Linked DNA regions of Runella sp. SP2. The protein of the gene in region 1 binds, or shares a complex with, the protein of each later gene. Links are inferred from orthologs where the notes say so. Each region holds a gene or a part of one and is shown in the gene's direction. Other genes may lie near its edges.

Evidence for each region.
Region 2: the proteins of carB (region 1) and carA are in contact, whole or in part, in a solved structure (PDB 1KEE), measured with the Escherichia coli proteins. The link is inferred for Runella sp. SP2 from one-to-one orthologs.

Annotation. Positions count from the first base shown.
Region 1 is NZ_CP031030.1:1,866,575-1,870,688, forward strand. What follows is about bases 365-3,746. They hold carB (carbamoyl-phosphate synthase large subunit), read left to right. Parts: upstream 365-717; coding sequence 718-3,546; downstream 3,547-3,746. Other genes in these bases: DTQ70_RS07875 (DUF2157 domain-containing protein), read right to left, coding at 365-448; fdhD (formate dehydrogenase accessory sulfurtransferase FdhD), read left to right, coding at 3,627-3,746. Outside these bases: more of DTQ70_RS07875, read right to left, coding at 1-364; more of fdhD, read left to right, coding at 3,747-4,114. UniProt on the Escherichia coli protein: Large subunit of the glutamine-dependent carbamoyl phosphate synthetase (CPSase).
Region 2 is NZ_CP031030.1:5,497,717-5,501,076, reverse strand. The notes cover bases 1-2,994. They hold carA (glutamine-hydrolyzing carbamoyl-phosphate synthase small subunit), read left to right. Parts: upstream 1-944; coding sequence 945-2,045; downstream 2,046-2,994. Other genes in these bases: DTQ70_RS22125 (carboxylesterase/lipase family protein), read left to right, coding at 2,159-2,994; rplQ (50S ribosomal protein L17), read left to right, coding at 82-825. In the rest of the region: more of DTQ70_RS22125, read left to right, coding at 2,995-3,360. UniProt on the Escherichia coli protein: Small subunit of the glutamine-dependent carbamoyl phosphate synthetase (CPSase).

The DNA of each region.
Region 1 (4,114 bases):
AAGCACAAAAGATAAACACAACCGCTGGCAGAAAAGCTGCTAATCCATAACGCGTGCCAAAAAGCGAATAACGCCATTGGGCGTAGCCCTCAAGCGAAAGAAATAATAGGGCGCCGAGTAACAACACAAAATCAACAAACTTACCTTCGGAGTTGACTTCTGAAATTGAAAATGGGGAACTGTGTCGATAGGTATAGAAAAAGCATCCCAATGTTAGCAGTGCCAATACCACAATGAGGGCATCGTGTCCAATGGTGTCGATGTGTAAATATACGAGCATCCCCGCGCCTGAGGTAAACAACACAAGGCCAATGTAAAGCAGGTTTCGGAGGAGTGAGTACAACGAAACTGGGCGCGTGTTTTCTGCTTGCTTGATGGTTTCAGCACTGGCAGGTGAAACAATTTCGTGGGTTTGCCACTGAGTTAAAATTTCAGATAAAGGGTTCATATCCCAAAGATGAGCGTAATTTTTGGAATTATAAAATCGACTTATTTTTCGTGGATTTTAAATTTATCTGCGTTGAAAAAAAGAAAAATAGGAGATTAATTAGTTGGTTATCAGTGGAATAGAAAGAGTAATCCCTGGGCTGAAAACCATAAACCGAAACCCGAAAAGATATTTTTTTACTTTTTAATGTCCGACTAAACGATTCATGTCCTAATTTTGCACAATTTTTGAGCTGGCGGTACAGCCGAATAACCCCACAAAACAAAAAAATGCCTAAAAATCCCAACATCAACTCAGTCCTCATCATTGGTTCAGGCCCCATTATCATTGGTCAAGCTTGCGAATTTGACTATTCTGGTTCACAAGCGGCGCGTTCTCTTCGTGAAGAAGGAATTGAGGTCATTCTGATTAACTCGAATCCAGCGACAATCATGACAGACCCCATCAACGCTGATCACGTTTATCTGAAGCCACTAGAGAAAAAGTACATTGTTGAAATTTTAGAGAAACATAAAATCGACGCCGTTTTGCCAACTATGGGTGGTCAGACGGCGTTAAATTTAGCTATTGATTGCGACAAAGCGGGTATCTGGAAAAAGTACGGTGTACAAATCATCGGGGTGGACATCAAGGCCATCGAGACAACCGAAGACCGTGAAAAATTCCGCCTCAAAATGATTGAGTTAGGAGCTGGCGTTTGTAAAGGCCGCACGGCGAAGTCGTTTTTAGAAGGAAAAGAAATCGCCCAAGAAATTGGCTTCCCACTCGTTATTCGTCCTTCATTTACCCTTGGTGGAACAGGAGGTGGTTTTGTAAACGATGCCAAAGACTTTGACAAAGCACTTCAACACGGCTTGTTGGCGTCGCCAGTACATGAGGTGTTGATTGAGCAAAGCGTAATGGGCTGGAAAGAGTACGAATTGGAGCTTTTGCGCGACGGTCTCGGAAACCTTATCATCGTTTGTTCGATTGAGAACTTCGACCCGATGGGTATCCACACGGGCGATAGCGTGACAGTTGCCCCTGCGATGACGCTACCTGATACTCTTTACCAACGTATGCGTGACTTGGCGATTTTGACCATGAACGGTATCGGTAAGTTTGCAGGAGGCTGTAACATTCAGTTCTCGGTAAACCCTGAAACGGACGAAATCATCGTGATTGAAATCAACCCACGGGTTTCGCGTTCGTCGGCTTTGGCATCGAAAGCGACGGGCTATCCAATTGCGAAAATTTCGGCAAAAATGTCGATTGGTTACAACCTCGACGAGCTTATCAACCCAATCACAGGAAGCACATCGGCGTTCTTTGAGCCTACGATTGACTATGTTATCGTAAAAGTACCACGTTGGAACTTCGACAAATTCCCAGGAGCTGACCGCTCATTGGGCTTGCAGATGAAGTCGGTGGGTGAAGCAATGGGGATTGGACGTAACTTCCAAGAAGCCCTTCAAAAAGCGTGTCAGTCGCTCGAAATTCGTCGTAACGGTTTGGGAGCAGATGGCAAAGAAGTGACTGATGTAGAGGTAATTAAAGATAGCCTTGCGCATCCAAGTTGGAACCGCCTGTTCCATATTTACGATGCTTTCAAATTGGGACTTTCGTTCAAAACTATCCAAAATTTGACGAAAATAGATCCTTGGTTCTTACACCAAATTGAAGAACTCGTTGAATTAGAAAAAGAAATTCAGAAATACGACCTCGAAGATATTCCAGCGAGCTTGGTGTTGACGGCCAAACAAAAAGGGTATGCCGATCGCCAAATTGCGCATTTGTTGGGAGTAAAAGAAAGTCGCATTTATAAATTCCGTCAGGAACACAACATCAAGCGCGTGTTCAAGTGCGTTGATACCTGCGCGGCAGAGTTTGAAGCTAAAACGCCTTATTATTACTCAACATTTAGCGTTTCGCAAGACGAACCTGAGAACGAATCGGTGGTTTCAAATCGCAAAAAAGTAGTAGTGTTAGGTTCTGGCCCTAACCGCATCGGACAGGGTATTGAGTTTGACTACTCTTGTGTTCACGGGGTGTTGGCGGCTAAAGAGGCTGGCTACGAAACAGTGATGATTAACTGTAACCCTGAGACGGTTTCTACCGACCCTGATATTGCGGATAAACTTTACTTCGAGCCTGTTTTCTGGGAACACGTTCACGCCATTATCCAGCACGAAAAGCCAGAGGGAGTTATTGTGCAGTTGGGTGGACAAACGGCCTTGAAAATTGCGGAAAAACTACACCAATACGGCATCAAAATCATCGGAAGTAGTTTCGATACCCTCGATTTAGCCGAAGACCGTGGCCGTTTCTCGTCGTTGTTACGCGATTTGGGCATTCCATATCCTAAGTTTGATACTGTTCGTACTTCAGATGCAGCCGTTGAAATCGGTAAAAACCTCGGCTTCCCATTGTTGGTTCGTCCAAGTTACGTTTTGGGTGGACAAAGCATGAAGATTGTCTTGAACGAACAAGAATTGGAACAACACGTTGTGAAAATCTTGAACGATATTCCAGATAATAACATCTTGCTTGACCACTACCTCGAAAACGCCATCGAAGCTGAATCAGATGCCATTTGTGACGGTGAAGATGCGTACATTATTGGGGTGATGGAACACATCGAACCTGCTGGTATCCACTCAGGTGACTCGCACGCTACCTTGCCTCCGTTCCATTTGACGGAAGACGAAATTCGTCAGATTGAGGAGATTACGTTGAAAGTAGCCAAAGCCATGAAAGTCAAAGGCTTGATTAACATGCAGTTTGCCGTAAAAAATGGCGTGGTGTATGTCATCGAAGCCAACCCACGTGCTTCGCGTACGGTACCGTTTATTTGCAAAGCATACCAGGAACCTTACGTAAACTACGCAACCAAGTTTATGTTGGGCGACAAAAAAGTGTCTGATATTCAGTTCAATCCTGTGAAAAAGGGATGGGCGATTAAGATTCCTGTGTTCTCGTTCAACAAATTCCCGAACGTAAACAAGGAACTCGGACCAGAAATGAAATCAACGGGAGAGGGTATTTACTTCATTGATAGCCTTGAAGATGATTTCTTCCAAAAAGTATATGGCGAACGTAACCTTTACTTGAGCCGCTAGTTTTAAGTTGATACAATACATAAAAAGCCTCTGCGAAAGTAGGGGCTTTTTTTAAGCTAAAAGATGAATACCTTGGCTGTATGAACACAAAAAAAGTCCCTATTCTAAAAGTTATTACCTCAACTTCAAAATCAGAAGCAGTCAATGACCTAGTGGTTGTTGAAGAACCTCTTGAAATTCGGATAGAATATTGGGATGTGGTTCATGGCTGGGTCGAAAAACCTATTTCAATAACGATGCGTACGCCAGGCGAAGACGAGGCGCTTGCTGGAGGTTTTTTGTTTACGGAGGGGCTTTTGAAAAACGATGACATTGATTCGGTAACGGCGCATTTGGACAACACCGTAACGGTCAAATTAAAGCCACACATTCGCCCTGATTTACAGAAACTTCAGCGTAATTTTTATGCAACTTCAAGCTGCGGTGTTTGCGGGAAATCTTCTTTGGATGCGTTGGGTTATTCGTATGAAAGTACTGCCTTTGGTAACGTGAAAATGAAAGCGAGTGTCGTGGTGTCGCTGCCTGAAAAACTCAGCACTTTCCAACGGATTTTTGACCAAACGGGCGG
Region 2 (3,360 bases), 3.6 Mb from region 1 along the record:
GGTCTTTTTATGTATTGTTCAACCGGTTAGTATTCTGAAGCGCGGTTTCCGCAGCTCGAAGCTAATCAAAAACTCAAACTAATGAGACACGGTAAAAAAGACAACCATTTGGGGCGTACCTCCTCACACCGTAGTGCTTTACTACGTAACATGGCTTCGTCATTGATTATCCACAAGCGTATCGAAACTACTTTAGCGAAAGCAAAAGAACTCAAAAAATATGTTGAGCCCCTTTTGACTCGCTCTAAAGAAGATACTACGCACAACCGCCGTATCGTTTTCTCTTACATCCCTGAGAAAGAGGTTGTAAAAGAATTGTTCAGTACAGTTGCTGACAAAATCGCCAACCGTCCTGGAGGTTATACTCGTATCATCAAATTGGGTACTCGTCAAGGTGACGCTGCCGAAGTTTGTATGATTGAGTTAGTTGACTTCAACGAAACGCTTCTTGCAGCGGTTGAAGAAAAAGCAGCAAAAACACGTCGTAGCCGTCGTGGTGGTAAAAAAGCTGAAACTGAAGTAAAAGCTTCTGCACCAGTTGTGGAAGAAGTTGTTGCTGAAACAGCGGAAGCAACTGCTGCTGATGACCTTGAAATCATCGAAGGAATTGGTCCAAAAATCGCAAGCGCGCTTGTAGCTGCGGGTGTAACAACCTTTGCTCAATTGGCAGACTCAACTCCTGAAGCAATTCAAGAAATCGTATCGGCTGCGGGTATCGGTTCTAAGAGCCCTGCCACATGGCCTCAGCAAGCTGCCCTCGCTCGCGATGGTAAATTTGATGAATTGAAAGCTTGGCAAGACGAATTAAACGGAGGCCAAGAATAACTTTTCTCAGAATTATTTTTATAAAATGAAGAAAAGTTAAAATACAGAAGGGGTTAAACGAAAGTTTAGCCCCTTTTTTTGGAAATTTGCAAAACAAATTATTCAACACCAACTAAAAAATGGGTTCTCAACAACCAGCACTCTTACTTCTCGAAGACGGAACAGCCCTCAGAGGGTTGGCGCTTGGCAAAATTGGTACAATGGGTGGCGAAATTTGCTTCAACACTGGTATGACTGGCTATCAGGAAATCTATACTGATCCTTCGTACTTTGGGCAAATTGTAGTCAACACCAATTCTCACATTGGTAACTACGGTGTACAGTTGGACAGCGAGGAAGAATCAAATTCTGTAAAAATTAGCGGGATGGTTTGCAACTCTTTCTCGCGTATTTATTCTCGCAAAACAGCTGACTTTTCGCTCCAAACGTATTTTGAAAAAGCAAATATCGTTGGAATTAGCGAAGTGGATACCCGCCAATTGGTGCGTCACGTTCGCCAACAAGGGGTAATGAACGCAATCATTTCGTCCGAAATCTTGGACGAGAAAACACTCATGGAGCACTTAAAAGAAGTGCCTAACATGGCAGGTTTGGAGTTGTCGTCGGTAGTTTCTACGAAAGTGCCTTACTTTATGGGAGATGAAACAACGGCTCAGTACCGAATCGCGGTGATGGATTATGGAATTAAGAAAAGTATTCTTTTGAACATGACCCAACGCGGCTGCTACTGCAAGGTGTTCCCTGCTAAAACTCCTTTTGAAGAAGTGATGGCTTGGAATCCTGACGGTTTCTTTATCTCAAATGGCCCAGGTGACCCGTCGTCAATGCCGTATGCTGTTGAAACAGTCCAGAAGTTTTTGGAAACCAGCAAACCCATTTTTGGAATTTGTTTGGGACACCAAATCCTAGCGTTGGCGAGTGGAATTTCTACTTACAAAATGCACCACGGCCACCGCGGATTGAACCACCCCGTGAAGAACTTCCAAACAGGACTTTGTGAGATTACTTCACAGAACCACGGTTTTGCGGTAAGCCCAGAGGAAATCGAAGCGCATCCTGATGTTGAAGTAACGCACATCAACCTCAATGATAAAACCATTGAAGGAATTAAGCGAAAAGACAAGCCTGCATTTTCAGTACAGTATCACCCTGAAGCATCGCCAGGTCCGCACGATTCACGCTATTTGTTCGACAACTTTATTGAGTTGTTTAAAGCATAAAAAATCAAAGTAATATCCAAAAAACTCCCCAATTTCTTGGGGAGTTTTTTGTTTTAAATGGCTTTTGTAAAGTGTTGACTTTTACCAGTTCACTCTTAAACACGTTTCACTTTATGAAAGCTAATCGTCGAAGTTTTATTCAAACGCTGGGACTTAGTGCCGCAACGGCGGGAGTAAGCGCCCCTTTTGCTTCCACTGCGCATCCTATCAACGTTGAACCAAAAGAAGATGACCAAATTTTATTTGTTGGTGATAACATCGCCGTTGCAAATACAAGCTATGGCCGAGTCAGAGGGTTTGTTTTAAGAGGGATTCATACTTTTCTAGGAATCCCGTATGGCGCAGATACCTCAGGTGCAAATCGGTTTATGCCACCTCAAAAACCAGCGCCGTGGACGGAGGTGCGTCCTGCTGTTTGGTGGGGAAATACGGCACCTCAAATCATGGAAAAGCGGTATGCTGACCAATACGCCTCATTTGTTGATCATTGGAACTATGACGATGTAAGCGAAGATTGCCTTCGGATAAACGTCTGGACACCTGCTTTAGATACCAAAAAACGCCCAGTCGTTGTATGGTTGCACGGTGGTGGATTTGTTAATGGAAATGGTATCGAGCAAGATGGGTATCATGGCGAAAATCTAAGCCGAATGGGGGATGTGGTATTTTGTTCCCTCAACCACCGCCTTGGGGCGTTAGGTTTTACCAATATCGCGGGAGTAGGAGGTGAAAAATTTGCCGCTTCAGGCAATGTTGGTATGTTAGATATTGTTGCTGCCCTTGAATGGGTGCGAGACAATATCGCTAACTTTGGAGGAGATGCCTCTAACGTCACTATCATTGGTCAATCGGGCGGTGGGGCAAAAGTTTGTACACTGATGGCAATGCCGTCGGCCAAAGGGCTGTTTCATAAAGCGGTGGCATTGAGTGGATCATCATTAGGAGGTGTAAACAAAGAATACGCCGAAAAACTAGGCGCAGTGGTACTCAAAGAAGCAGGTCTAGGGTCGAATGAAATTGATAAGCTACAACAAATACCGTGGCGTGAGTACATAGATATTGCCAATCGTGCCGTAGCCAAAATGGCCGAAGAAGCAAAGCGGTTGAACCTAGCGCGAGGCGGGTTTAGCCCAGTAGCAGATGGGACGTTTTTGTCGGCGACGCCTTTTTATAGCGATTCGGCGCATTTCTCAGCGGATATTCCGATGATTATCTCCACAACCTTCAACGAGCAGTCGCCGAGTAGGGTTGATTCTGCACTCGAAAAAGTATCGATGAATGATGTCAAAGAAAAATTAAAAGTGCGTTTTGGTGA